3 regions of the Streptomyces sp. NPDC111744 genome follow, and region 3 is predicted to be linked to each of the others. Evidence: riboswitches for the same ligand, from Rfam matches in the RefSeq annotation. Region 3 holds a riboswitch; each other region holds the start of a gene.
The links. A riboswitch is a leader RNA that binds a small molecule or an ion and turns the genes downstream of it on or off. The one in region 3 is predicted to bind S-adenosylmethionine.
Positions count from the first base shown of each region.

Region 1: it holds a riboswitch for S-adenosylmethionine, as region 3 does, so the genes downstream of both, ACZ7OO_RS35840 (amino acid ABC transporter permease) here and thrC (threonine synthase) in region 3, are expected to answer to the same signal.
Region 2: it holds a riboswitch for S-adenosylmethionine, as region 3 does, so the genes downstream of both, ACZ7OO_RS08155 (aminotransferase class V-fold PLP-dependent enzyme) here and thrC (threonine synthase) in region 3, are expected to answer to the same signal.

Region 1 is NZ_JBVKCG010000023.1:98,386-107,852, forward strand. It holds gene ACZ7OO_RS35815 (hypothetical protein) at 1-360, shown strand, start outside; gene ACZ7OO_RS35820 (hypothetical protein) at 559-1,368, opposite strand; gene ACZ7OO_RS35825 (hypothetical protein) at 1,510-1,767, opposite strand; gene ACZ7OO_RS35830 (putative leader peptide) at 1,928-2,059, shown strand; gene ACZ7OO_RS35835 (glutathione S-transferase C-terminal domain-containing protein) at 2,244-3,116, shown strand; SAM riboswitch class IV at 3,194-3,305, shown strand; gene ACZ7OO_RS35840 (amino acid ABC transporter permease) at 3,708-4,688, shown strand; gene ACZ7OO_RS35845 (amino acid ABC transporter ATP-binding protein) at 4,685-5,479, shown strand; gene ACZ7OO_RS35850 (transporter substrate-binding domain-containing protein) at 5,523-6,548, shown strand; gene ACZ7OO_RS35855 (GNAT family N-acetyltransferase) at 6,574-7,287, shown strand; gene ACZ7OO_RS35860 (putative leader peptide) at 7,299-7,433, shown strand; gene ACZ7OO_RS35865 (LLM class flavin-dependent oxidoreductase) at 7,511-8,701, shown strand; gene ACZ7OO_RS35870 (NtaA/DmoA family FMN-dependent monooxygenase) at 8,726-9,467, shown strand, end outside.
Region 2 is NZ_JBVKCG010000003.1:199,481-208,947, reverse strand. It holds gene ACZ7OO_RS08190 (L,D-transpeptidase) at 1-103, shown strand, start outside; gene ACZ7OO_RS08185 (response regulator) at 181-582, opposite strand; gene ctaE (aa3-type cytochrome oxidase subunit III) at 770-1,390, shown strand; gene qcrC (cytochrome bc1 complex diheme cytochrome c subunit) at 1,468-2,280, shown strand; gene qcrA (cytochrome bc1 complex Rieske iron-sulfur subunit) at 2,277-3,335, shown strand; gene qcrB (cytochrome bc1 complex cytochrome b subunit) at 3,332-4,969, shown strand; gene trpD (anthranilate phosphoribosyltransferase) at 5,102-6,166, shown strand; SAM riboswitch class IV at 6,289-6,405, shown strand; gene ACZ7OO_RS08155 (aminotransferase class V-fold PLP-dependent enzyme) at 6,532-7,893, shown strand; gene ACZ7OO_RS08150 (Lrp/AsnC family transcriptional regulator) at 8,084-8,365, opposite strand; gene ACZ7OO_RS08145 (rhomboid family intramembrane serine protease) at 8,362-9,105, opposite strand; gene ACZ7OO_RS08140 (hypothetical protein) at 9,258-9,467, shown strand, end outside.
Region 3 is NZ_JBVKCG010000008.1:221,705-231,171, forward strand. It holds gene ACZ7OO_RS20355 (cold-shock protein) at 166-372, opposite strand; gene ACZ7OO_RS20360 (ubiquitin-like small modifier protein 1) at 862-1,137, opposite strand; gene thrC (threonine synthase) at 1,185-2,483, opposite strand; SAM riboswitch class I at 2,502-2,678, opposite strand; gene ACZ7OO_RS20370 (glucosyl-3-phosphoglycerate synthase) at 2,836-3,780, shown strand; gene ACZ7OO_RS20375 (alpha,alpha-trehalose-phosphate synthase (UDP-forming)) at 3,874-5,298, shown strand; gene otsB (trehalose-phosphatase) at 5,504-6,352, opposite strand; gene ACZ7OO_RS20385 (DUF3263 domain-containing protein) at 6,548-6,781, opposite strand; gene ACZ7OO_RS20390 (extracellular solute-binding protein) at 6,799-8,064, opposite strand; gene ACZ7OO_RS20395 (ROK family protein) at 8,194-9,132, shown strand; gene nagA (N-acetylglucosamine-6-phosphate deacetylase) at 9,252-9,467, shown strand, end outside.

The DNA of each region.
Region 1 (9,467 bases), on a different contig from region 3:
CTCGTCCTGGGCACGGTGGACAGCGCGACCATCGCGGCGGACCGGGTCGTCGTGCAGCGCCACGGCGACGGCGGGGTGGCGGCCGCCGAGGCGGCCGGGGTGATCCCCTTCAAGCGGGGGACCCCGTCACCGGACAAGTCGGTCGGGCAGATCCCGGACTACACCGAGGGCGAAGGGACGATCATCAGCGGCAGGACCGCGGACAAGGCGGTCAAGGCCGCGCAGGCCGTCGTCCCCGGCGGCATCAACGACCGGGTCGTCCAACTGGCCGACGGCGAGTACGAGGTGCACAACATCAGCGTCAACTGGCCGCACCATGTGTTCGTCAGCAAGGACTTCAAGGTCGTCGGGTACGAGTAGGCCACGGGCCGCGTTCACGGCTTGTGCGTGAGCGCCCGGACGGTTGAGGCCGTCGGGGGACTCGATCTGCTGGAGGGCGTCGTGGGCCGCCACCTGGTCCGCTTCGGCACCCGCGACGAACTCCTCGTCGAGTGGCACCGCGACAACGGCGAGCCGGGCACCACCCAGAGCACCCCGAGGACCCGATGCCGCAGTGAGCTAGTCGAACTGGCTCGGCAGTGGTGCCGGGGTCTTGCCGGACAGGACGTCCTTGAGGCGCTGGGCGCCGTTCCGCACGGCCAGGGCGGTGCTGTCGTGGTCGACGCCGGACAGGCTGCCGTTGGTGACCGCCGCGCCGGAGGCGCCGACGCGCAGCACCACCACATCCGTCGTGTAGGTGGCGGGCTGGCCCTCGACGGTGCCCTTGACGGTCACCGTCAGGGCCTCGCGCGCGTCGCCCGACCTCGGCACCTGCGCCGACGCGACCCGCACCGTGCGCTTGCCGCCGTCCTTGCCGGTGGCCGTGAACTGGTTGCACTTCTCGGGCAGGGTCTTCAGCCAGGCCAGCGTGGCGTCCATGGAGGCCGAGCCGTAGTCGCCGACCTGGTACAGCATCCGGGCGTCCTCCGAGGTGAACCCGCTCAGCCCGGAGGCGCCGGTGGCGCGGCCGAGGAGGCTGTCGGAGTAGAGGCCGTCCAGGAGGCGCTGGCAGTCGGCGGCGTCGGACTTGGCGGTCAGGAAGTCGGCCACGTCGACCTTGCCGACCGCCATCGTGTTGCGCCAGGTCGCCGCGTCGGGGGCCGGCTGCCAGTTGTCCTCGATGTCGGCCGCAGTGATCAGCGCGGCCTGCGCGCCCGCCCCGGTCAGGGCGGGGGTCGCCGACGCGGACGCGGGGGAGCGCTCCCCGGCCGGCGAGACGGATACGGCCTCGGGGTCGCCGCTCTCGTCCGTACAGGCCGCCGTGGCGAGCAGGGTCCCCGCCGCCAGGGCTGAGGCGAGAACACGCACGGGTCGGGACGGACGGATCATCGCGACTGCCTCCTCGGGAACGCGGTACGTCACTCCGCGGGGCAGCGGTGCTGCGGCACTCCGCGGACAACGGCGGTACGTCCCTCCACGCCACCATCCGGCACGGTCGCCGACCACCCGCGCGTGCCATCCGGGTGAGCGTCATGATCCGGGAGCCGTGATCCGCACCTTCCGGCTGCCGCAGCGCGGGCACACCGCGTCCGTGAGCGGCGACCGCACGGCCCGGCCGGCCTCGTCGACGTACTCCTGGGTGCTCTGCAGGTCCGGGTCGGCGATCGGGTCGGTGAAGAACACCGCCTGGAAGGTCGCCTCCCAGACCTCGCCGCACCGCCTGCAGGTGAAGGCGAAGGTCTCGGGTACGGCGCCGGGTACGGGCCCGGGGCCGGGGGGCTCGCTCATCGCATCCGGCTCCTGTCACTCGGCCTGCGTCTCCAGCGGACAGCCTCTTGAAGCCGGCGGCAAACCGGGGCCGGGTGTCCCAGGCGTGGACGCCCCCTTGACGGGACGCGGAGGCCGATCGACACTCCAGATGGGAATCCTAGTGAAAAGGTAGGGAAAGATGGGTCGCCTGCGCACGGTCACCGGCAGACAGCGCCGAGGGAGCCGTACGCCCTTCTCCGCCCCGCTGCTCACCTCCCGCCTGCACATCGATCTGCTGCGCGTGTGCAGCGCCATCAGCCGCACCGGCTGAGCACCCGCCGCCGCCCGTACCGGCCGTCCAGCCGTGACCAGCCGGGCACCCGCAGCCGGCCGCACCCGCCGAACGCCCGCCCGCCGAACGCCCGCCCACCGAGCGTCCGCTCACCGGGCGCCCGCCCACCGACGAACGCTTCCGTCGCGCGTACGTCCGCGCGTCCGCACCCCCGGGGAGACGCATGTCCATCACTCCGCTCGCCGCCCTCCCGTCCGTCCGCACCAGTCCCGCCTTCCGCGGCCGCATCGGCAGGGACGCCCGCAGCGGGCACTACGCCGTGCCGCGCCGCTACCGGCTCCACCTCGCCACCGCCTGTCCCGACGGCCTCCGCATCGCCGTCGGCCACAGCCTGCTGGCGCTCGACGACTGTTGTCCGGTCACCTTCCTGCCCGCGGTCCCGGACTGTCCCGACGGCAGTCACACCGCGCTGCGCCCGCTGTACGAGGCGAGCGCCCACCGCTACGCGGGACCGGCCCTCGCGCCCGTGCTCAGCGACGACTGGTCCGGCCGGATCGTTAGCACCCACAGCCGGGACATCCTGCGCGACCTGGACCGCCACTTCGGCGACGGCGTCGCCCGGCTGTACCCGTGCGGTGCCGAGGCCGAGATCGAGGCCGTCGAGCGGCTCTGCGCGGAGGACATCGAGCAGGCAGCACAGCACGCCGGCCGAGCGGGCGGCGACCCGGAGGCGCTGGAGGTGCTGCTCGCCGCCATGGACGAGCTGGAGCGTCGGCTGACCGGCGCGGAGTTCCTGGTCGGCGGAGAACTCACGGCCGCGGACATCGAGTTGTGGGTGACCCTGGTGCAACTCGACACCGTGCACCGCAACCACCTGGACGCCTCCGCCGTGCACGCCATCGCCGGCTACCCGGCGCTGTGGGCCTACGCCCGTCGGCTGGCCGCGCACCCGGCCTTCGGTGCCCACCTCGACCTCGACGGCATCGCCCGCCGCCACCACGGCCGTTGCCAGGGCCTGGAAGCCGCCGGTGCGGCCGTCCAGATCCTGGACTGGGCGGCCCACGCGGCGGACGCTCCCGGCGCTCCGCGCAGGTGAGAGCGGCCCGAACCGTTCCGTCATCCGGACAGGCGTTGACATCCGTTCGGGCAACTGACTTACTTGCGGCACAGATTGGTCAAGAGCGTCAGCATCGAGCCCTGGCTTGCTGACCGGCAACCCTCGCATCGCGGTGGGGTGCCCCAGGTGACGACCCGACCGGATGGCGACGTTCGGTAAGCGCGAGGCCCCCAGGGGCCGCCACAACAGCGACAGGTGACGGACATGTACGCAGCTTCCAGGACGGCCGAGGGCCGCACCCAGGACTGCGTACACCCGTACCCGAGCCCGCTCGTCGCCGACCGCGCCGTCGACCTGCTCCGTGTCAACAGCGCCCTGTGTAGCCCGTGTACCGCACCGGGCTGTCCCCGCTGCCGGGTCTGACCAGGCCTTTCCACCTCGCCCGCAGCGCGGCTCCCGCAGCCTCGCGTCCCAGCGTCCTCGACGAAGCACCGGCCGCCCCGGTGTGCAGCCGTCCGCCCCGCCCCGTGTCCCGCGCGCCCCCGCGCACCCGTGCCGCGCCCGAACGCGGCCCGGTGCCGCGGCAACCGGCCGTGTGATCCGGGGTGTCCGACTCCGCCGGAGCCCATCATGAGTGAACCCCCAGGCGCCCTGTCCCTGGCCGAGGCACCACCGCCCACTGACGCACCGTCAAAGTTTGCCAGAAAACAGCGGGTTCAGCCGCTGCGCCGCCCCGGACGGTGGATCGCCACCGCCGTCGTCCTGGTGGTCGTCGCGCAGTTCGTCCACGGACTGGCCGCCAACCCCTTCTACCAGTGGGACCGCTTCCGCTACTGGTTCCTGCGCCCCACCATCCTCGACGGACTCGTCGTCACCCTCGAAGTGGCCGCGCTCAGCGCCGTCCTCGGCCTGCTCGGCGGTATCGTGCTCGCCCTCGCCCGGCTCTCCGGCAGCCCCGTGCTGCGGGCGGTGAGCTGGACCTACACCTGGCTGTTCCGCTCGGTACCGCTGATCGTCCTGCTGATCTTCCTCTACAACTTCTCCGCCCTCTACAAGACACTGAGCCTGGGCGTGCCCTTCGGCCCGTCCTTCGTCACCTTCGACGAGTCGAAGCTGGCCACCGACCTGGCGATCGCCGTGATCGGCCTCAGCCTCAACGAGGCGGCCTACGCGGCCGAGGTGGTGCGCGGCGGCATCCTCTCCGTCGACCAGGGCCAGCACGAGGCGGCCGCCGCGCTCGGCCTGCCCAAGGTCTACCAGTTCACCCGGATCGTCTTCCCGCAGGCCCTGCGCTCCATCGTGCCGAACTACGTCAACCAGCTCATCGGCCTGATCAAGAGCACGTCCCTGGTGTTCTACGTCTCGCTGCTCGACCTCTTCGGCTCGGTGCAGTCGATGGGCAGCACCTACCCCGGCGACATCGTGCCGCTGCTGCTCGTCGCCACCGTCTGGTACCTGATCCTGACCAGCGCCGTCTCCGTCGTCCAGTACTACGTCGAGCGGTACTTCGCCCGCGGTGCCACCCGGACGCTGCCGCCGACCCCCCTCCAGAGACTCCGCACCGGACTGGCCGGCCTGCGGGAACGCGTACGCCGGGAGGCCGCCGTATGACCACCGCACAGGACATCGTCCCGGACATCGCCCCGGCCGCCCTGGAGATCCACGACGTCCACAAGTCGTACGGCGCCCACCACGTCCTCGACGGCATCGACCTGACCGTCCGCCCCGGCGAGGTCACCGTGGTCCTCGGCCCGTCCGGGTCCGGCAAGTCCACGCTGCTCCGGGTCGTCAACCACCTGGAGAAGCCCGAGTCCGGCTACGTCAGCGTCGGCGGTGAGCTGATCGGGGTCAGACGGCACGGCGACGGGCTCAAGGAGCTCAGCGAACGCGCCATCCTGGCCCAGCGCAGCCGGATCGGCTTCGTCTTCCAGAACTTCAACCTGTTCCCGCACCTGACGGTCCTCGACAATGTCGCGGCCGCCCCTGTCGCCACCGGAAAGCTGACCAGGCCGGAGGCCCAGCGGCTGGCCAAGGAACTCCTCGAACGGGTCGGCCTCGGCGAGCGCGTCGGCGCCTATCCACGGCAGCTGTCGGGCGGCCAGCAGCAGCGCGTCGCCATCGCCCGCGCCCTCGCGCTGCGCCCCGGCATCATCCTCTTCGACGAACCGACCTCCGCGCTCGACCCCGAGCTGGTCGGCGAAGTGCTCGCCGTCATCAAGGACCTGGCGTCCAGCGGCACCACCCTGGTGATCGTCACCCACGAGATCGGCTTCGCCCGTGAGGTCGCCGACCGGATCGTCTTCATCGACGCCGGAAGGATCGTCGAACAGGGCCCGCCCGCCGAGATCCTCGACAGTCCGCGGCACGAACGGACCCGGGACTTCCTGCGCAAGGTCCTGTGAACCAGACCCCCTTTCACCTTTCACTGAAACACGAAGGACAGCCATGCCCACGCTCCTCTCCCGACGCAGCCTGATCCGCGGCCTCACCTCGGCGACCGCCGTCGCGACCCTCGCCACCGGGCTCGCCGCCTGCGGGGGCGACAGCGACGCGGCCACCACGACCGGCAGCGCCAACAACGGCGAGGTCGTCATCGGACAGGTCTCCAACGGCGCCGCCCAGCAGACCACCGTCAAGGTCTCCGAGGTCAAGTCCATCAGCGCCGAAGTGCCCGCCGGCGTCCGCAAGAGCGGCAGACTCGTCATAGGCGAGGGCGCCCTGCCCGCCGGATTCCCGCCGCTGGCCTACGTGGGCAGCGACCAGAAGACCCTCACCGGTTCCGAACCCGACCTCGGCCGCCTGGTCGCCGCGGTCCTCGGCCTCACCCCCCAGGTGAAGAACTTCACCTGGGAGAACATGTTCGTCGGCATCGACAGCGGCAAGGTGGACGTCGCCTTCTCCAACGTCACCGACACCGAGGAGCGCAAGAAGAAGTACGAGTTCGCCTCCTACCGGCAGGACAACCTCGCCTTCACCGTGCCGAAGAAGAGCACCTGGAACTTCGACGACAACTACGAGAACCTCGCCGGGAAGACCGTCTCCGTCAGCGCCGGCACCAACCAGGAGAAGATCCTCCTGGAGTGGAAGGCCAAGCTGGCCAAGGAGGGCAAGAACCTCACGGTCAAGTACTACCAGGACAGCAACAGCGTCTACCTGGCCCTCGCCAGTGGCAAGATCGACGCCTATCTCGGCCCCAACCCCGGCATCGCCTACCACAACCGCCAGGTCGCCGACACGCCCAACGCCACCCGCACCGCCGGCACCTACTCCGGCGCGGGCGGAAGCCTCCAGGGGCTGATCGCGGCCACCGCGAAGAAGGACAGCGGACTCGCCAAGCCGCTCGCCGACGCGATCAACTACCTGATCGAGAACGGCCAGTACGCCAAGTGGCTGGCCGCCTACAACCTCTCCAACGAGACCGTCGCCAAGTCCGAGGTCAACCCGCCGGGACTGCCGCTGGACAACTCCTGACGGTCGGCCAGAAGAGAACGTCACCATGACCTTTGAAGCAGCCGACGGTGTCCTCGACAACGCCGTCTGGTCCGCCCTCGCCGGTCCGCACGCCCACCTCGCCGAACGCTGCGGCCGGGCCGCCCGCTACCCCGAGGACGTCTACGCCTGCGCCGCCCTCGCCGATCCCGCCGACCCGGACGCCTGGGCCGACCTGCACACGCTCGTCGGCCCCGGAACCACCGTACGGATCAAGCCCGTCAAGGGGGCGCCGCCCGGCTGGGAGGTGGTCGGCGGCGGGGCGGGCGTCCAGTTCGTCGACACCGGACTGCGGGCCGAGCCGGACCCCGAGGCGGTCCGGCTCGGGCCGCACGACGTGCCCGAGATGTTGGACCTGGTGGCCCGCACCGAGCCCGGCCCGTTCCGCAAGCGGACCGTGGAGATGGGCGCCTATCTCGGCATCCGGCACAGGGGGAGACTGATCGCGATGGCGGGTGAGCGGCTGCGGCTGCCCGGGTGGACGGAGATCAGCGCGGTCTGCACCGACCCCGGGCACCGCGGCCGGGGCCTGGCGACCCGTCTGGTGCGCGCGGTCGCCGTCGGCATCCGGGAGCGCGGTGACACCCCGTTCCTGCACGCCGCCCCGGGCAACGCCACGGCGATCCGGCTGTACGAGTCCATAGGCTTCACCGAGCGCCTGCGCACCCGCACCCTGCTGGTGCGCAGCCCGGGAACATCCCCGAAGGCCGGGGCGTTGTGAGGGTTGACGAGATGTGTGAGGCGCCGCCACAGGGCGCCTTGAAAGGGGAGGTGACGGCCGTGACGCGGATATGCCACGCCGTGCATCTCCACTCCCGGCCCCACATCGACCTCCAGCGCGTGGCCGGCGCGCTCTGTAGCTCCTGACCCGTTTTCGCTGAAGCCGCACCCGCTTTTGAGTGGGTGGCGTGCGCCCTCGTACGGATCTCCAGGAAGGCACCCTCGTGTCCTCAGCACCCCTTTCTCCCCTGCATCTCGCCGTCGCTCTCGACGGCACCGGCTGGCACCCCGCCTCCTGGCGGGAGCCGGTCGCCCGCCCCCGTGAGCTGCTCACCGCCGGATACTGGGCCGGTCTGGTCGCCGAGGCCGAGCGCGGTCTCCTCGACTTCGTCACCATCGAGGACGGCCTCGGCCCGCAGTCCTCCCGGCCCCTGGAGCCGGACGAGCGCACCGACCAGGTGCGCGGCCGTCTGGACGCCGTACTCATCGCCGCCCGGGTCGCGCCCCTCACCCACCACATAGGTCTCGTCCCGACGGTGGTGGCCACCCATACGGAGCCGTTCCACATCTCCAAGGCCATCGCCACCCTGGACTACGTCAGCACCGGCCGCGCCGGACTGCGGGTGCAGATCACCGCCCGGCCCAGCGAGGCCGCCCACTTCGGCCGCCGCACGATCCCGCCCGTCGAGCACTACGAGAGCCCGGTCGTGACCGAGCTCTTCGACGAGGCCGCCGACTACGTCGAGGTCGTGCGCCGCCTCTGGGACAGCTGGGAGGACGACGCCGAGATCCGGGACGCGGCCACCGGGCGCTTCATCGACCGCGAGAAGCTGCACTACATCGACTTCGAGGGCCGCCACTTCAGCGTGAAGGGCCCCTCCATCACCCCGCGCCCGCCGCAGGGCCAGCCCCTGGTCACCGCCCTGGGCCATGGCACCGTCCCCTACCGGCTGGTGGCCCGCCAGGCCGACCTCGGCTATGTCACCCCGCACGACACCGGCCAGACCCGCGCGATCGTCGCCGAGATCCGCGCCGAGCAGGTCGCGGCCGGCCGCTCCGCCGAGCCGCTGCACGTCTTCGGTGACCTCGTGGTCTTCCTCGACGACACCGAGGACCGGGCGGTGGCACGCCGGCAGCGGCTGGACGAGCTCGCGGGCGAGCCGTACACCAGCGACGCCCGGATCTTCGCCGGTACGGCCGACCGGCTCGCCGATCTCCTTGAGGAGTTCGCGGGGGAGGGGCTCACCGGGTTCCGGCTGCGGCCCGCCGTCCTCGGTCACGACCTGCCGCGCATCACCGATGACCTGGTGCCGGAGCTCCAGCGCCGCGGCCGCTTCCGGACCGCCTACGAGGCCGACACCCTGCGCGGACTGCTCGGGCTCGCCCGCCCCGCCAACCGCTACGCCGCCGCCTGAGCCGGACCGGAAGGGACCCACGACATGAGCAAGCCGCTGAAGCAGATCCATCTGGCCGCGCACTTCCCGGGCGTCAACAACACCACCGTGTGGAGCGACCCGGCGGCCGGCAGCCATATCGAGTTCAGCTCCTTCGCGCACTTCGCCAAGACCGCCGAGCGCGCCAAGTTCGACTTCCTGTTCCTCGCCGAGGGCCTGCGGCTGCGCGAACAGGGCGGAAAAATATACGACCTGGACGTCGTCGGCCGCCCCGACACCTTCACGGTGCTGGCCGCGCTCGCCGCCGTCACCGACCGCCTGGGACTGACCGGCACCATCAACTCCACGTTCAACGAGCCCTACGAGGTGGCCCGCCAGTTCGCCAGCCTCGACCACCTTTCCGGCGGCCGGGCCGCCTGGAACGTGGTCACCTCCTGGGACGCCTTCACCGGCGAGAACTTCCGGCGCGGCGGCTTCCTGCCGCAGGACGAGCGCTACTCCCGCGCCAAGGAGTTCCTCGCCACCGCGCACGAACTCTTCGACTCCTGGCAGGGCGACGAGATCCTCGCCGACCAGACCACCGGCACCTTCCTGCGCGACGCCAAGGCCGGCTCCTTCGTCCACCAGGGCCCGCAGTTCGACATCCACGGGCAGTTCAACGTGCCGCGCTCCCCGCAGGGCCGGCCGGTGATCTTCCAGGCCGGAGACTCCGACGAGGGTCGCGAGTTCGCCGCCGCCGGCGCCGACGCGATCTTCAGCCGGTACGCCACCCTCGAAGGCGGCCAGG
Region 2 (9,467 bases), on a different contig from region 3:
CATCGCCTGGAAGGACTGGCGCAACGGCAGCGCCCTGATCAACGGCACCCCGGACGGCCCGAAGCCACAGGACGCGGTGAGAGTGCAGCCGGCCGCACTGTGAGAAACCAGGGGCGCGGGGAACTGCGCGACCAGCCACACACGGCCTTCAGTCGCGCGCTCACCCGGCGCCCCACCCTCTCAGGCGCTCTGCAGCCTCCTCTGCCGCAACAAAGACGCCAGTGCCGAGGCGAACTCCACCGGATCCACCGGAAGCGTCACAGCCGCGTCCGCGCGGCTCCACGTGGCGAGCCAGGCATCCTGCGGCCGCCCGATCAGCAACAGGACCGGAGGGCAGTTGAACACCTCGTCCTTGATCTGCCGGCACAGCCCCATGCCCCCCAGCGGCACGGCCTCGCCGTCCAGCACGCAGACGTCGATCCCGCCCTTGTCGAGTTCGGTGACGACCGCCTGGGGCGTCGCGCACTCCACGAACTCGACGAACGGCACATCGGGAGCCGGGCGCCGGCCGGCGGCCAGCCGTACCTGCTCGCGGGTGTTGGAGTCGTCGCTGTAGACCAGCACCGTGGCGGTCGGCTGCATTGTTCCTCCGATACGCGGGGACGGAAGTCGTCGTACGGACAGGACCGATGCGCCGGATGCTACTCCCCCGGACACCTCGTCAACACCTGTTGGAACACCGCTTCGATGAGCCATCCGGGCAGTACACACGGTGCGGACACCCCGAACGGCACCCCCCGGAGTGAGCGCGAGATAAGCGACCGACATAATGTCGGTCGTGGCGACAGCAACGACAGTAGAAACCGGGCACGCGCACCCGTCGGTCAATCGGCCGAACCTCACCAGCGTCGGAACCATCATCTGGCTGAGTTCCGAGCTGATGTTCTTCGCGGCCCTCTTCGCGATGTACTTCACCCTGCGATCGGTGACCGGTCCGGATCACTGGAAGGAGATGGCGAGCCATCTCAACATTCCGTTCTCCGCGACCAACACCACGATCCTGGTGCTCTCCTCCCTCACCTGCCAGCTCGGCGTGTTCGCCGCCGAGCGCGGGGACGTGAAGAAGCTCCGGGGCTGGTTCATCGTCACCTTCGTGATGGGCGCGATCTTCATCGGCGGTCAGATCTACGAGTACACCAGCCTGGTGAAGGACGACGGGATCTCCCTCTCCTCCGACCCGTACGGCTCGGTGTTCTACCTGACCACCGGCTTCCACGGGATGCACGTGACGGGCGGCCTCATCGCCTTCCTGTTCGTCCTCGGCCGCACCTACGCGGCGAAGCGGTTCACGCACGAGCAGGCGACCGCGGCCATCGTCGTGTCCTACTACTGGCACTTCGTCGATGTCGTCTGGATCGGCCTCTTCGCCACGATCTACCTGATCAAGTAGCCGGGCCGGCTCCACGCGCTGCAGAAGCGCACAACCCAGAAGCATCGACGCAGAAGATCCTGACACCGGGGTAATCCGTGAAAAAGCTCTCCGCACGACGACGCCATCCGCTGGCGGCGGTCGTCGTCCTACTCTTTGCGCTGGCGGCCACTGGGGGGCTGTATGCCGCGCTCGCGCCCGCGGGCCAGGCGCAGGCCGACGTAGCCTCCCAGTCCCTGACCATTGAGGAGGGCAAGAAGCTCTACTCGGTCGGCTGTGCCAGCTGCCACGGCACCGGCGGTCAGGGCTCGTCCGACGGTCCCAGCCTGGTCGGCGTGGGCGCCGCCGCGGTCGACTTCCAGGTCGGCACCGGCCGTATGCCGGCCGCCACCTCGGACGGTCCGCAGGTCCTCAAGAAGAAGAACATCTACAGCCAGGCCCAGATCGACCAGCTCGCGGCGTACATCGCCTCGCTGGGCGCCGGTCCCGAGGTGCCCACCAAGGAGCAGTACGGCCCGGGCGGTGCCGACATCGCCGCGGGCGGTGAGCTCTTCCGCACCAACTGCGCGCAGTGCCACAACTTCGTGGGTGCGGGTGGCGCGCTGACCAAGGGCAAGTTCGCGCCGAGCCTGGAAGGCGTCGACCCGAAGCACATCTACGAGGCCATGCAGACGGGCCCGCAGAACATGCCGTCCTTCCCCGACACCACGCTGTCCGAGAAGAACAAGAAGGACATCATCGCGTACCTCGACGCGGTCAACAGCCCCAAGACGGAGAACCCCGGCGGTCTGAACCTGGGCGGCATCGGGCCGGTCAGCGAGGGTCTGTTCGCGTGGATCTTCGGTCTCGGTGCCATGATCGCGGTCGCCGTCTGGGTCGCCGCTCGGACCGCAAAGGCCAAGAAGTCATGAGTAGCCAAGAGATTCCAGAAGAGAACCTGCCCGCTGAGCAGGACCACGCGCACGGCGCGGTGAGCGTCGCGGACGAGAAGGACCCGTTCGCGGACCCCGGACTGCCGCCTCACGAGCACCGGATCCAGGACATCGACGAGCGGGCCGCCAAGCGGTCCGAGCGCGTCGTGGCCCTGCTGTTCACGATCTCGATGCTGGCCACCGTCGGCTTCATCGCCTCGTACGTGACGATCCCGCACGACAAGTCGATCTTCGTCTTCCCGCTCGGTCGCATCAGCGCGCTGAACTTCGCGCTGGGCCTGACCCTCGGTGTGGCGCTGTTCTGCATCGGCGCGGGCGCGGTCCACTGGGCCCGCACCCTGATGTCCGACGTGGAGGTCGCCGACGAGCGGCACCCGATCGAGGCCCCTCCCGAGGTCCGTGCCAAGGTCCACGCGGACTTCAAGCAGGGCGCCAAGGAGTCGGCGCTCGGCCGGCGCAAGCTGATCCGCAACACGATGTTCGGCGCGCTGACCCTGGTCCCGCTCTCCGGCGTCGTGCTGCTGCGCGACCTCGGCCCGCTGCCCGGCACCTCGCTGCGCCACACGCTGTGGTCGAAGGGCAAGCTGCTCGTCAACATGAACACCAACCAGCCGCTGCGTCCCTCCGACATCGCCGTCGGCTCGCTGACCTTCGCCAAGCCCGAGGGCCTGGAGGAGACCGACGAGGAGTTCCAGAACCAGATGGCCAAGGCGGCCCTGATGATCGTCCGGCTGCAGCCGGACAACATCAAGGACAAGCGCGAGCTCGAGTGGTCGCACGAGGGCATCGTGGCCTACTCGAAGATCTGCACCCACGTCGGTTGCCCGATCTCCCTGTACGAGCAGCAGACCCACCATGTGCTCTGCCCGTGCCACCAGTCCACCTTCGACCTCTCCGACGGTGCCCGAGTGATCTTCGGCCCGGCCGGTCACGCCCTGCCGCAGCTGCGCATCGGTGTGAGCGAGGAGGGCTACCTCCAGGCGCTCGGCGACTTCGAGGAGCCCGTCGGTCCTGCTTTCTGGGAGCGCGGATGAGCACTACAGAGAACACAGAGTCCCGCGCGCGCGGGAAGGCACCGGCCGGCGAGCGTGTCGCCGACTGGGCCGACGGACGGCTCGGGATCTACTCCCTGGCCAAGTCCAACATGCGCAAGATCTTCCCCGACCACTGGTCGTTCATGTTGGGCGAAGTCTGCCTGTACAGCTTCATCATCATCATCCTGACGGGTGTCTATCTGACGCTGTTCTTCCACCCGTCGATGAACGAGGTGCAGTACCACGGCAGTTATGTCCCGCTCCAGGGACAGCTGATGTCCGAGGCGTTCAGCTCGACCCTGCACATCTCCTTCGACGTGCGCGGTGGTCTGCTCGTCCGGCAGATCCACCACTGGGCCGCGCTGATCTTCCTCGCCGGCATGTTCGTGCACATGATGCGCGTGTTCTTCACCGGCGCGTTCCGCAAGCCGCGTGAGATCAACTGGCTGTTCGGCTTCCTGCTGTTCGTCCTGGGCATGTTCACCGGCTTCACCGGTTACTCGCTCCCGGACGACCTGCTCTCCGGCACCGGTGTCCGCTTCACCGAGGGCGCGATCCTGTCGATGCCGATCGTCGGCACGTACATCTCGATGTTCCTCTTCGGCGGCGAGTTCCCCGGCCACGACTTCGTGTCCCGGTTCTACTCGATCCACATCCTGCTGCTGCCGGGCATCATGCTCGGCCTGGTGGTCGGCCACCTGATCCTGGTCTTCTACCACAAGCACACGCAGTTCGCGGGTCCCGGAAAGTCCGAGAAGAACGTCGTCGGCATGCCGCTGCTGCCGGTCTACATGGCCAAGGCCGGAGGCTTCTTCTTCCTGGTCTTCGGTGTCGTCGCGGTCATCGCGGCGACCACCCAGATCAACCCGATCTGGGCCATGGGCCCCTACCGTCCGGACCAGGTGTCCACCGGCGCCCAGCCCGACTGGTACATGGGCTTCGCCGAAGGCCTGATCCGCTACATGCCGGGCTGGGAGATCAACTTCTGGGGCCACACCCTGGTCCTGGGCGTCTTCATCCCGCTGGTCCTGTTCGGTCTGGTCCTGACCGCGATCGCGGTCTACCCGTTCATCGAGTCATGGGTCACCGGTGACAAGAGCGAGCACCACATCCTGGACCGCCCGCGCAACGCCCCGACCCGCACCGGGATCGGTGTCGCCTGGGTGACCGTGTACATGATCGGCCTGGTCGGTGGTGGCAACGACCTCATCGCCACCCACTTCCATCTGTCGATCAACGACGTGACCTGGTTCGTCCGGATCTTCTTCTTCGCCGGACCGGTGATCGCGTTCATCGTCACCAAGCGCATCTGCCTCGGCCTGCAGCGCCGGGACCGCGAGAAGGTGCTGCACGGTCGCGAGACCGGCATCATCAAGCGGCTGCCGCACGGTGAGTTCATCGAGGTGCACGAGCCGCTCAGCCAGGAGCAGCTGCACACCCTCACGGCCCACCACCAGTACGAGCCGGCCCAGGTCGGCGCGGCGGTGGACGAGAACGGTGTCGAGCGCAAGATCAAGGGGACCGAGAAGGTCCGCGCCAAGCTGAGCAGCGCCTACTACGGCGACGACAACCAGATCCCGAAGCCCACCGTCGAGGAGTACAAGGAGATCACGAGCGGCCACGGCCACCACTGATCGACCGCGTCGCCACGCCACGGCCGAAGGGCCCCCGTCCGGTGTACGGACGGGGGCCCTTCGCCGTGCCTGCGGCTGGATAGGGTAGCCATGACATTGCTTTTTGCCGGTACGACGATCAGGAGCGGCCCTATGAGCGCTGTGACCCCCGCTGGAGGCGACACCGCGGCGGGCCGTTCCTGGCCCGGGGTACTGAACGCGCTGCTGTACGGCCAGGACCAGAGCGCCGACGCGACGGCCTGGGCGATGGACCAGATCATGCGCGGCCAGGCCACCGACGCCCAGATCGCCGGGTTCGTCGTGGCGCTGCGGGCGAAGGGCGAGACGGTCGACGAGATCAACGGCCTCGTCCGCACGATGTACCAGCACGCCAACGTCATCGAGGTGCCCGGCCGCACGGTCGACATCGTCGGCACCGGCGGCGACGGCGCCAGGACGGTGAACATCTCCACGATGTCCGCGCTGGTGGTGGCCGGCACCGGGGCGAAGGTCGTCAAGCACGGCAACCGGGCCGCGTCCTCCGCGTCCGGTGCCTCGGACGTGCTGGAGAAGCTCGGCGTCAACCTCGACCTGACCCCGCAGCGGGTCGCCGAGGTCGCCGAGGAGGCCGGCATCACCTTCTGCTTCGCCGTCAAGTTCCACCCGGCACTGCGCCATGCGGGCGCGGCCCGCGGCCAGCTGGGCATCCGCACGGTGTTCAACATCCTCGGCCCGCTGACCAACCCCGCGCGGGTGCGGGCGCAGGCGGTCGGTGTCGCGGACCCCCGTATGGCACCGGTCGTCGCGGGCGTCTTCGCCGAACGCGGCAACTCCTCCCTGGTCTTCCGCGGCGACGACGGCCTCGACGAACTGACCACCACCTCCACGTCCCACGTCTGGATCGTCCGGGACGGCAAGGTCACCGAGGAGAGCTTCGACCCGAGGGACGTCGGCATCGAGCTGGTCCCGGTGGAGGCGCTGCGCGGCGGTGACCCGTCGTACAACGCGGAGGTCGCCCGCCGGCTCCTGGGCGGCGAGACGGGCCCCGTCCGTGACGCGGTCCTGCTGAACTCGGCGGCGGCGCTGGTGGCCCTGGACCCGGGCACCACCACGCTGGCCGAGCAGATCCGCGCCGGCATGGACAAGGCGGCGGAGTCGATCGACTCGGGCGCGGCCAAGCGGGTGCTGGAGCGCTGGGCGGCGGCGACGAACAAGTAAGTGGGCGCCGGGCGGCCAGTAGAGGCCGAACGGAAGGAAAAAGCGGCGCCGACGCGCGCCTTCGTCCCGTCATCCGGACAGAAGTTGCGCGTCGGCGATCACTTCATCTAGGTTTTTTGCCAGGTCATGAGTGACAGTCATGAGGCCCCGGCCGACTGTCCGGCAACCCTCCGTCCGTGGCGGGGTGCCCCGGGTGAAGACCAGGCCGTAGGCAGCGAGGTCTACGGCAAGCGCGGATCCCTCGGACCCCAGGGATCCTGGTCGTCGAGGGAGTCTCCCGTGAGCAAGCGAATGCGCTAGGGCGTCGAGCCCCGCCTCCGCACACCCACCTTCTCTTTCTTCCTTCCTCTCACGGGAGTTCCGCCATGTCCGTCTCCACCGCCGTCTCCACCCAGTCCATTTGTGCCCCGCTGCCCGTTCTGGGCCGGGATGTCACCGTCCCCCTCGTCACCGGCGGCGAGGTCACCTACGCCGCCCTCGACTACGCGGCCAGCGCCCCCGCCCTCCAGCGGGTCTGGGACGACGTGGCCGCCTACGCGCCCTACTACGGCAGCGTCCACCGAGGCGCCGGCTACCTCTCCCAGCTCTCCACGGACCTCTTCGAGAACGCCCGCAGGACGGTCGCCGAGTTCCTCGACTGCCGCCCTGACGACCAGCTGATCTTCACCCGCTCGACCACGGACTCCCTGAACCTGCTGGCCCGCTCCCTCCCCGCCGACTGCCAGGTCTTCGTCTTCGAGACCGAGCACCACGCGAGCCTGCTGCCCTGGCAGGACACCCGGGTCACCTACCTCGATGCCCCGCGCACCCCGCGCCAGGCCGTCGAGACCCTGGAGACGGCCCTCGCCGACCGTGACCCCCACGGGCCGGCCCTGGTCTGTGTCACCGGCGCCTCGAACGTCACCGGCGAACTGTGGCCGGTACGGGAGCTGGCCGCGGCGGCCCACGCGCACGGCGCCCGGATCGTCCTGGACGCGGCCCAGCTGGCCCCGCACCACCCGGTGAGCGTCCGCGACCTGGACGTCGACTGGATCGCCTTCTCGGGCCACAAGCTGTACGCCCCCTTCGGCTCCGGCGTCCTCGCCGGCCGCGCCGACTGGCTCCGGGCGGCCGAGCCGTACCTCGCGGGCGGCGGCGCCAGCCGCAAGGTCACCCGGCGCGAGGACGGGGGAGTGGCCGTGGAGTGGCACGAGAGCGCCGCCCGCCATGAGGCCGGGTCGCCCAACGTGATCGGTGCCTACTCGATCGCCGCCGCCTGCAAGGCGCTGACCGAGGCCGGCTTCGACACGCTGGTGGCCCGCGAGCGGCACCTGATCGAGAAGGTGCGGACGGGTCTGGCCGAGGTGCCCGAGGTCCGTGTCCTCTCCCTCTTCGGCGACGACGCCCCGCGCGTCGGTGTGATCTCCTTCGTCGTGGAGGGCTGGAACAGCTCCCACTTCGCCGCGGCCCTCTCCGCCGAGTACGGCATCGGCGTCCGCGACGGCCTCTTCTGCGCCCACCCCCTGGTCAGGACCCTGCTGGGCTCCGACGCCCAGACCCAGGGCGAGTGCGGGGCGCCGGAGGCGGCACCGGGCGAGAAGTCCCTGAACGCTATCCGGGTGAGCTTCGGCGCGGGCACGCCGGACGAGCACGTGGAGCGGTTCGTCAGCGCCGTGAAGGAACTGGTCGCCGACGGTGCCAAGTGGACGTACCGCACGGAGGAAGGCCGCTGCGTCCCGGCGGTGTGATTCGGACCGACCTCAGGGGCAACGTCCCAGGGGGCGCGGGGCTGTGTCAGTTTGCGCCTACCGCCGCGTGGGCGCGATCGGCCCCCACCGGCCCGCAGCCGGGCACGAAGCGTCGTGGTCCACTGCGGGTCCGTCCCGGCCGAGCGCGCAGTTCCCCGCGCCCCTTACGGGGCACCTCAGCCGACGTTTCTCAGCTGTCCAGGCCGATCGCGAACGCGGCCTCGAGGTCGTGCTGCGAATAGGTACGGAACGCTACGTGCGTGTCCGTCCCCTCCACGCCCTGGATCTTGCTGATCCGCCCCGGGATCACCTCGGCCAGGTCCTCGTGCTCCCGCACCCGGACCATGGCGATCAAGTCATACGTACCGGTGACGGAGAAGACCTCGCTGACGCTGTCCAGCGCGGCGATCTGTTCCGCGATCTCGGGGATCCGGTCCACGCTGGTCTTGATGAGGACGATCGCGGTGATCACGGCTGGTTCTCTCCCTCGGGTGCCGGAGCTGGGGCGGGTTTCACTTTAGTCCCACGGCCGTACCGCACCCACGCGTAGCCGAGGCCGAGCCCGAAGCCGACCAGGTGGGCGAGGTAGGCCACGCCGGGGCCGGAGGGGGCCTGCTTCAGGGCCAGCCACTGCAGGGCCGCCCAGAAGGGGAGCACCACCCAGGCCGGGAACCGGAGCGGAAGGAAGAAGAGGAAAGGCAGAAGACTGGTCACGCGGGCGCTGGGGAACAGGTACAGGAACGCCCCGAGGACCGCCGAGATCGCCCCGGACGCCCCCACCAGCGACTGCTGGGACGTGGCGTTGGCGGCCGCGTAGCCGAGCAGTGCGAGATAGCCGCAGCCGACGTAGAAGAGAGTGAACTCCAGGCGGCCCATCCGCTCCTCGGTCATCGCCCCGAAGACGAAGAGGAACAGCATGTTGCCGAGCAGGTGCACCCAGCTGCCGTGGATGAACAGCGCCGTGGCCGGGGTGAGCGCCTCCCGGGCCGGACCGTCGAACAGGTCGGCGGGGACGACCCCCCAGCGCCGGAAGTACGCGCGCTGCGCGGCCGCCAGGGCGTCCCCGGTGCCGTAGGAAGGGGTGAAGCCGGACGCCGGGCCGAGCACGAAGATCAGGCAGCAGACGGCGATCAGGGTGTACGTCATGGGCGCCGACGTGCCCCTCAGGCTCCGCAGGGTCCGGGCGGCCGTCGTGTTCCGGTTGCCGATCATGGACATAGAGCATGGCGTAACGGGATGCACTGGTGCAGATCGCCTCGCCGCCGCCGAGGGGGCGGCGTCGAGTACTCGCCAGGCCGTAGGGTAACGAGCCACACGCGTCGGGACGGCGCGTCACGGACACTAGAAGGAAGCGAACAGTCACTATGACGGTTCCCCTGCCGACCACCACGACGCGGTGGCGCTGCACCCTCTGCGGCAACCTCACGCGCTTCGACGTGACCCGCTCGTCGAAGGTCGTGGAGTACGTGCATCTCGACCTGGCCGGTGAGCCCAAGGTCGAGGAGCGCGAGGTGGTCAGTGAGACCATCGAGTCGGTGCGCTGCCGCTGGTGCAACGCGGTGGACCAGGTGGAA
Region 3 (9,467 bases):
CGGCCCCTCACGGGCCGCGCCCGCGGGTGCGTCCGCGCGTGCGTCCGCAGGGGTGCGTCGTACGCTCGCCCCGGGCATGCCAAAGGGCTCGTAACCCATGACTCCCCATGGGATACGAGCCCTCCGGCAAAGAAAGAAGAACGACGCTGTCAGTCGGCGCGTGCTTCAGCTGGTCGCGAGCCGGACCATGTCCGCCTGCGGCCCCTTCTGGCCCTGCGAGATCTCGAAATCGACCCGCTGACCTTCCTCCAGGGTGCGGTAGCCGTCCATCTGAATCGCGCTGTAGTGGACGAAAACATCCGCACCACCGTCGACCGCGATGAAGCCGTACCCCTTCTCCGCGTTGAACCACTTGACGGTGCCCTGAGCCATGCCTAACTCCCCTATTACTGGCCCTTGCACAGATCCACACTTCGCGGATCCGGGTCAGACCTCACCCCCCACAGGTTGGGGGCGTGCGCCGGAACGCGTCGACCGCGGCTGAATGTATCTGTCCAACTGCCGTCTGCAACAGGTCAATCGGACGAGAATTCTGGACGGGAAGGGTCCGGAATGTAGCAAGAATTCGGCCGAATTCAGGGCAAGTCGGGCCCCATAAAAGCCGCAAAAGCCGCATATAACCCGCACACTTTGACTACTTCTGCGGGGTCAGCGGTATCGAATACGGGGCCCCCGACCCGGAGATCAGGACCGCGTTCCCCAACTGTACCGCGCTCAACCACACAGAATTGCCCCCTCCGCTTCACTCACGGAGGGGGCAATCGGATGAACAGTCGGTGATGGGTATTACCGAAGGTAATGTTCGGTCATACGGCCATCACGTCAGCCAGGTCAGCGGGGCCGCCGTGGCGGTCGCCGGGGTCAGCCGCCGGCGACGGCCGGGATGATGGAGACGCCGGCGCCGTCCGGAGTGGCCGTCTCCAGGCCCTGCTCGAACCGCACATCGTCGTCATTGACGTACACATTCACGAACCGGCGCAGCTTGCCCTGGTCGTCGAGAACGCGGGCGGCAATCCCGGTGTGGTTCTTCTCCAGGTCCGAGATGACCTCGCCGAGGGTGGCCCCTTCGGCACTGACCTCGGCCTGACCACCGGTGTAGGTGCGCAGGATGGTGGGAATGCGAACAGTGATACTCACGTGGAAACCTCCGATCGGGGGCAACGCCCTGGTTTTCTACGGCTGACTCAGGCGAGCCCGGCCTCACGGAAAGACTCGAGATTCGGGCGGATAGTCGCCGTGAGCCCGGTCCCCGCCACCGCGTCCAGCGTCTTCAGTCCATCACCCGTGTTGAGTACAACGACCGACTTCGCCGGGTCGATCAGCCCGTTCTCGATGAGCTTCTTGGTGACTCCGACCGTGACCCCGCCGGCGGTCTCGGCGAAGATGCCCTCGGTCCGCGCGAGCAGCTTGATCGCGTCGACGACCTGCTCGTCGGTGACGTCCTCCACCGCACCGCCGGTACGGCGCGCGATGTCGAGGACGTACGGCCCGTCGGCCGGGTTGCCGATGGCCAGCGACTTGGCGATGGTGTTCGGCTTCTGCGGCCGCACGACGTCATGGCCCGCCTTGTAGGCCACCGACACCGGCGAGCACCCCTCGGCCTGCGCACCGAAGATCTTGTACGGCTTGTCCTCGACGAGCCCGAGCTTGATCAGCTCCTGCAGACCCTTGTCGATCTTCGTGAGCTGCGAGCCGGAGGCGATCGGTACGACCAGCTGGTCCGGGATCCGCCAGCCGAGCTGCTCGCAGATCTCGTACGCCAGGGTCTTGGAGCCCTCCGCGTAGTACGGCCGCAGGTTGACGTTGACGAAGCCCCAGCCCTCGCCTGCCGAGTCGCCGATCAGCTCGGAGCAGAAACGGTTCACGTCGTCGTAGTTGCCCTCGATGCCGACGAGCTCGCCGCCGTAGATCGCGGCCATGACGATCTTGCCCTGCTCCAGGTCGTGCGGGATGAACACGCAGGAGCGGAAGCCGGCCCGGGCGGCGGCGGCACCGACCGCGCCGGCGAGGTTGCCGGTGGAGGAGCAGGAGAGCGTGGTGTAGCCGAAGGCGCGCGCGGCCTCGACGGCCTGGGCGACGACACGGTCCTTGAAGGAGTGCGTCGGGTTGCCGGAGTCGTCCTTGACGTACAGGCCGCCGGTGACGCCCAGTTCCCTGGCCAGGTTGTCGGCCTGGACGAGCTTGGTCCAGCCCGGGTTGATGTTCGGCTTGGTCGCCACGTCCGCGGGGACGGGCAGCAGCGGGGCGTAACGCCAGATGTTCGCGGGACCCGCCTCGATCCGCTTCCGCAGCTCCTCGGTGTCGTAGGCCGAGAAGTCGTACGCGATCTCGAGCGGGCCGAAACACTCCTCGCAGGCGAACACCGGGCCGAGCGGCACGCGGTGACCGCACTCGCGGCAGCTCAGGGCGGCGGCGGGCCCGAGGTCGACGGTCGTGGAGCCGGTGGTTGAACCGGTGGTGGTCGCAGCAGTCTGCACAGCCATGTGAGGCGAGGCCCTTTCTCCTCATCTTCCTCACGACGCATCTCGCCGTGAGACGGATTTGGCACCTTCCCTAGCCGGGAGCCTCGCGAGTGATCGACAGTGATCAGGGATCAGCCGTCAGCGATCCACGAGTAACCGACTGGAGGGTTGCCGGGGCTTCATCGGGCCGTATCCCTCTGCCCCTCTGGATGAGCGGTATGCGGTTGTCAACGGCCAATGACCCCACGACATGCGATGGTCATCGGCGTTGTTCAAGACTGTAACCGAAGGCCAGGACAGTTGAGATAGTCGTCCGAACCGCGAGATGGATCACACCTCGCAGTGTGATCGTGACAGTGAGGAGCCGCTGACTGTGCTGGAAGAAGTCGAGCGCTGGCTGGCCACCCGCTCCTGGTCCCTGAACGAACGCCCACTGCACCGGATACTCGCCGCCAAGCAGCGCACCGGTCAGTCCGTCTCCGTCGTGCTGCCCGCGCTCAACGAGGAGGAGACGGTCGGCGACATCGTCGCGATCATCCGTCATGACCTGATGCGGCAGGCGCCGCTCGTCGACGAGATCGTGGTCGTCGACTCCGGTTCCACCGACCGTACGGCGGCGGTGGCCGCGGCGGCCGGCGCCCGGGTCGTCCACCGCGACACGATCCTGCCGCGCATCCCCGCCGTCCCCGGCAAGGGCGAGGTCCTCTGGCGCTCCCTCCTGGTCACCACCGGGGACATCGTCTGCTTCGTCGACGCGGACCTGAGGGAGTTCTCCTCCGACTTCGTCTCCGGGATCGTCGGCCCGCTGCTGACCGATCCCGAGGTGGACCTGGTCAAGGCGATGTACGACCGCCCGCTCGCGGGCGCGGCCGGACAGGGCGGCCGGGTCACCGAACTGATGGCCCGCCCGCTGCTGAACATGCACTGGCCGCAGCTGGCCGGGTTCGTACAGCCCCTCGGCGGCGAGTACGCGGCCCGCCGCTCACTGCTCGAACAGCTCCCCTTCCCGGTCGGCTACGGCGTGGAACTGGGCATGCTGGTCGACGCCCTGCACCTGGTGGGCCTCGACGCCCTCGCCCAGGTCGACGTGGGGGTGCGCAAACACCGCCACCAGGACGGCCAGGCCCTCGGCCGGATGTCCGCCGCGATCTACCGCACCGCGCAGCTGCGGCTTGCCCGCGGGCATCTGATCCGCCCCGCCCTGACCCAGTTCGAACGGGGCGAGGACGGCTTCGAGCCGCGCACGTACTCCGTGGACACGGAGGAACGGCCACCGATGGCGGAGATCGCCGAGTACGCCGAGCGCCGGGTGGCGTGAGCGTGGCGTGACTTGGCCGTACGGCTGTATACGGTGGCGTGTCTGACGTAGCCGTACGTTTGAGCGTTTACGGGCCGGGCTAGGTTGAGGCGTATGGCTTCCACCGGCAGTGCTGAGGTGCTGGTCGCGTCGAACCGCGGCCCGGTTTCGTACGAGATGCGCGAAGGCGGTGCGCTGCACGCCAGACGCGGCGGCGGCGGACTCGTCTCGGGCCTGTCCGCCATCGGGACGGACGCGAACGCCGTCTGGGTGTGCGCGGCGCTGAGCGACGGGGACCGGGAGGCGGTACGGCGGGCCGAGAGCGGCCGGCTGCCGGCGCGGGACACCGGCGGGCAGCAGGTCCGGATGCTCGACATCGACGCGGACGTGTTCTCCGACGCGTACAACGGCATCGCGAACTCGGTGCTCTGGTTCGTCCACCACATGCTCTACCAGACCCCGCTGGAACCCCTCTTCGACGCGGAGTTCCGGCGGCAGTGGGGGTCGTACCAGGCCTACAACGAGGCGTTCGCCCAGGCCCTGGCGCAGGAGGCGGGCCAGGGTGCGGTGGTCGTCATCCAGGACTACCACCTGGCGCTGGCCCCGCGGATGCTGCGCCGGCTGCGGCCGGATCTCCGTATCGGCCATTTCTCCCACACCCCCTGGGCGCCGCCGGACTACTTCCGGCTGCTCCCCGACGACATCGCGGCGGAGCTGCTGAGCGGGATCCTGGGCGCCGATCACGCGGCGTTTCTGACCCGGCGGTGGGCGGACGCGTTCGTGGCCTGCTGCCATACGGTGCTGGGCCCGGGGATTCCGGCGGCCGGTGAGACCCGGATCGGGGTGCACGGGCTGGGGGCCGACGCGGACTTCCTGCGGAAGCGGTCGCACGAGCCCGACGTGGACGAGCGGATGCGGGCGTTGCGGGAGGAGATCGGGGAGGGCCGAAAGACCATCGTCCGGGTCGACCGGACCGAGCTGTCGAAGAACATCGTGCGGGGACTGCTGGCCTATCGGCAGCTGCTCGACGACCACCCCGAGTGGCGGGAGCGGGTGGTGCATGTCGCGTTCGCGTATCCGTCGCGGCAGGACCTCGCGGTGTACCGCGACTACACGGCCGAGGTGCAGCGGGTCGCGGAGGACATCAACTCGGCGTACGGGACGCCGGGTTGGACGCCGGTGGTGCTCCACGTCAAGGACGACTTCGCACGGTCGCTGGCGGCTTACCGGCTGGCCGACGTGGCACTGGTGAATCCGATCCGGGACGGCATGAACCTGGTCGCCAAGGAGATTCCGGTGGTGTCGGACGAGGGGTGCGTGCTGGTGCTCTCGCGGGAGGCGGGGGCGTACGAGGAGCTGGGCGAGGACGCGGTGGTGGTGAACCCGTACGACATCGGGGGGACGGCTCGGGCTCTGCATGAGGCGCTGAGTCTGCCGGCGGCCGAGCGGGTGGATCGGTGCAAGCGGTTGGCCGCGGCGGCTACGGCGTTGCCGCCTGCGCAGTGGTTTCTCGATCAGCTGGGGGCGCTGGGCGGGTGAGGTCTCGCCCCCACCGCGGGCCGGTGGGGCGAGGGCCTGTCTGACAATTCCCGTCGTCGCCCGGAGGGCGGCCTCGCGGCGTCAGGTGCGTGCTCTCGGCGTTGCCGGGCGTAGGCCCTCGTACTGGACGTACTCGGGTCTGCGCCCGGTGCGGTGAGTGGGGGTCATCCGCCGGACAGCCCCTGGTCGCGCAGTTCCGCGCTCCTTAGGGGGCGCTGTGGTGAGCCAGGTTCTCCAGTAGCCGTACTACTCCCTCCGGGCCGTCCACCACCAGGTCGGCTCGGTCCGCCAGCTCTGTGACCTCCGTGCTGCCGCTGCATACCAGCAGGCCCGGTACGCCCTCCGTGCGGAGCTTCTCCACGGCCGCGAAGGCCGGGATGTCGCCCAGGTCGTCGCCGGCGTAGAGGACCGCGCCCGCGCCGATCTCCCTCGCGTACTCGCTCAGCGCCACGCCCTTGTCCATGCCCGGGGGGCGGAGTTCCAGGACCAGGCGGCCCGGTTCGACGATCAGGCCGTTGCGGGTGGCCAGGTCGGTCAGGGGGGCGCGGAGGGACTCGAAGGTGGCCTGGGGGTCGTCGGCCCGGCGGGTGTGGACGGCCACGGCATGGCCCTTGTCCTCGATCCAGGTGCCCCGCGCCCCTACACCGTCGATGACGGCCGGGAGTTCGGCTCGGACGACGGCGATACCGGGGTGCGGTGGGGGCGCGGTGATCTCGCCCGTGGCCGCGTCCCAGCGTTCGGCGCCGTAGTGGCCGAGGACGACGAGGTGGTCCAGGCCGGGGACACCGGCGAAACCGCCGTAGCGGACGGCGATCTCGGCCGGGCGGCCGGTGATCACGGCGACGGCGGCCACCTTCGGGGCCAGGGCGGCCAGGGCCGGTACGGCGTCCGGGTGAGCCCGGGCCTGCTCGGGGTCGGCGACGATCGGCGCGAGGGTGCCGTCGAAGTCAAGTCCGACGAGGGCGGTGTGCGGCCGGGAGAGGAGAGCGGCAAGGCCGTCGCGACCGGCCGCGGTGCGAGGCGTCGGGAGGGGTTCCGTGATGTGGGTGCCCATACAGCCGACAGTATCCGAGTGCCCCGAAAGGGCGCGGGGCTGTGTCTACATGCGGCTCCGCCGCGTGGGCGCGCTCAACCCCCACCGGCCCGCAGATCCGCGTCAACCGCCGGCGGGGGTCGAAGGGGGCGCAGCCCCCTGGTGATGGGAACGGGCAGGGGCGGCGGGGGCGAGAACCTCCCTCACCCGGCCCCCTCAGCGCTCCGACCGCCGCGCCTCCCGTACTCTCCGCAGCCTGTTCACCGTCACCGGATCATGGGCCAGCGCGCGCTCGTCGTCGAGGAGGGCGTTGAGGAGCTGGTAGTAGCGCACCGGCGCCAGGTCCAGTTCCTCGCGGATCGCCCGTTCCTTGGCGCCGGGGCTCGGAAAGCCCCGGCGCTCCAGGGCGAGGATCGCCTGTTCGCGCGCGCCCAGTTCTTGCCGGTCCATGCGGAGAACCGTAACGCTCAGCCCGTCTTCGTACGGCTGTCGGCCGCCGTCGCCTCGGACTGGAGCCGGGTGAGAACGGCGGTCGGGTCGCCCGTCGGCGCGACCGCCGTGCCTATCTGCTTCTTGACGTCGGCGCTGACGGCGGCCCAGGAGGTCTTGCCGGCCGGGTACAGCTCGGAGGTCGGCAGCTGCTCCAGGAAGGGGAGCAGTTGCTTGTCCTGGCCCTGGGGGGAGTAGGTCATCGTCTGGGACGCCGACGTGGTGACCGGCAGCAGGCCGTACTCGCGGGAGAAGTCGAGGACGTTCTTCTCGCTGTAGACGTAGTCGAGGAAGTCGCCGACCTGGTTCGCGTGGCCGTTCTGCTTGAACGCCGCCATCCAGTCGGTGACGCCCATGGACGCGGTGGTGGTGCTCTGGCCGGCGCGGGCGGGCATCGGAACCGTGCCGAACTTCACGCCCTTCTTCTCGGCCTGCTTGATGAGCGTGGGGTGGCCGTTGAGCATGCCGACCTGGCCGTCGGCGAAGGCGGCGAACGCGGTCGCGCGGTTCAGCCTGCCGGGGGCCGTCGGACCGGTCAGGCCCTTGCCCACCAGCTCGTCCTTGAGCCAGGTGAAGGTGCCGATGTTCTGCGAGGAGTCGATCGTGTACGTGCCGACGTCGTCGGTGAAGCCGCTGCCGCCGCTGAGCAGCCACTGCATGGTCTCCGCCTGCGCCTCCTCGGGGCCGAGCGGCAGCGCGTACGGGTACTTCACGCCGTTCTCCTTGAGCGCCTTCGCGTCGGCCGCGAGCTCGCTCCAGGTGGTGGGCGGGGTGGTGATGCCGGCTTCGGAGAAGAGGGTCTTGTTGTAGAAGAGGACGCGCGTAGAGGCGGCGAAGGGTATGCCGTACTGCGCGTGGTTCCACTGGCCCGCCTCGGCGAGCTGGGAGGGGAAGTCGGCCTGGACCGGGATGGAGAGCAGCTCCCCGGCCTCGTACAGCTTGCCGGCGGCCGCGTAGTCGGCGTACGAGCCGATCTGGGCCAGGTCGGGTGCCTTGCCTTCGGCGACCATCTCCTTGACCTTGCGGTCGACGTCGTTCCACGAGTAGACGGTGACGTCGATCTTCACGTCGGAGTGCTTGGCCTCGTACGCCCTGGCCAGCTTGTCCCAGTACTTCTGGGAGCTGTTGGCGGCGGAGTCTCCGTAGTCGGCTGCGACGAGTCTGAGGGTGACGTCCGAGGAGCCCGTCGTCCCACAGCCACCGAGGACCGCCGTCATGCCCGTTGCGGACACCACCGCGATCATTCCTGCCCTACGCCGCCGCACGTGAACTACCCCTGTCTAACTGTCTCGCCGTTCAATATGTGGACCCATAAGGTCTACACCACGCAAGTGGACTAGACCTCTTGCGGGTCGGCGGGCCACACTGTTCCCGTGAGACATGTCATCGCCCTGGACGTGGGCGGCACCGGAATGAAGGCCGCGCTGGTCGGCCCGGACGGCGAGCTGCTCCACCAGGACCGCCGGGCGACCGGCCGCGCCCGCGGCCCCGAAGCCGTCGTCGCCGCCATCCTCGACTTCGCCGCCGACCTGCACGCGTACGGCGAGAAGCACTACGGCGAGGGCGCGGCCGCGCTCGGCCTCGCCGTACCCGGCATAGTCGACGAGCCGAACGGCATCGCCGTCTACGCGGCCAACCTCGGCTGGCGCGACGTACCCCTGCGCGCCCTCCTCGCCGACCGCCTCGGCATCCCGGTCGCCCTCGGCCACGACGTGCGCACCGGCGGTCTGGCGGAAGGCCGGCTCGGTGCGGGCAAGGGCGCGGACCGCTTCTTCTTCGTGGCGCTCGGCACGGGTATCGCGGGCGGCTTCGGCCTGGACGGCCGGGTGGAGTCGGGCGCGCACGGCTTCGCGGGCGAGATCGGCCACATCGTCGTACGGCCGCAGGGCGCGCCGTGTCCGTGCGGGCAGCACGGCTGCCTTGAGCGGTACGCGTCGGCGGCCGCGGTGAGCGAGGCGTGGGCGAAGGCCACCGGTGACCCCGACGCCGACGCGGCGGACTGCGCGAAGTCCGTCACGTCCGGCGACCCGAACGCCGTCCGGGTGTGGCGGGAGGCGGTGGCCGCCCTGGCCGACGGGCTCGTCACGGCCCTGACGCTGCTGGACCCGCGCGTCCTGATCATCGGCGGGGGTCTGGCGGAGGCGGGGGACGTGCTGTTCGAGCCGCTGAGGGAGGCGGTGCAGACCCGGGTGACCTTCCAGAAGCTGCCGGCCATCGTCCCGGCGGCACTGGGAGACACGGCGGGCTGTCTGGGCGCGGGGCTGCTGGCGCAGGACTTGTTGACTACGACGACACCGGAGGTAACCCCGTGACGGCTGCGAAAGAGCAGGACAACAGCGCCCCGCAAGGGGTGCTGGGCCGTGCTGAATCTGCGGCTACCGCCGCGCGGGGGCGACCAGCCACGAACCGCGCGCAGACCGGGTACGACGGCCTGGTCCTCGACGGCGCCCGGGTAGTCCTCCCCACCGGAGTTGTCCAAGATGGCCGACTCGCGGTCGAGGGCACGCGCATCGCCGCTCACGCCCCCGAGAACGCCCAGCTCATCGACGTCGCCGGTCACTACGTAATCCCGGGCTTCGTGGACATCCACAACCACGGCGGCGGCGGAGCCTCCTTCAGCTCGGGCACCGCGGAAGAGATCCTCACC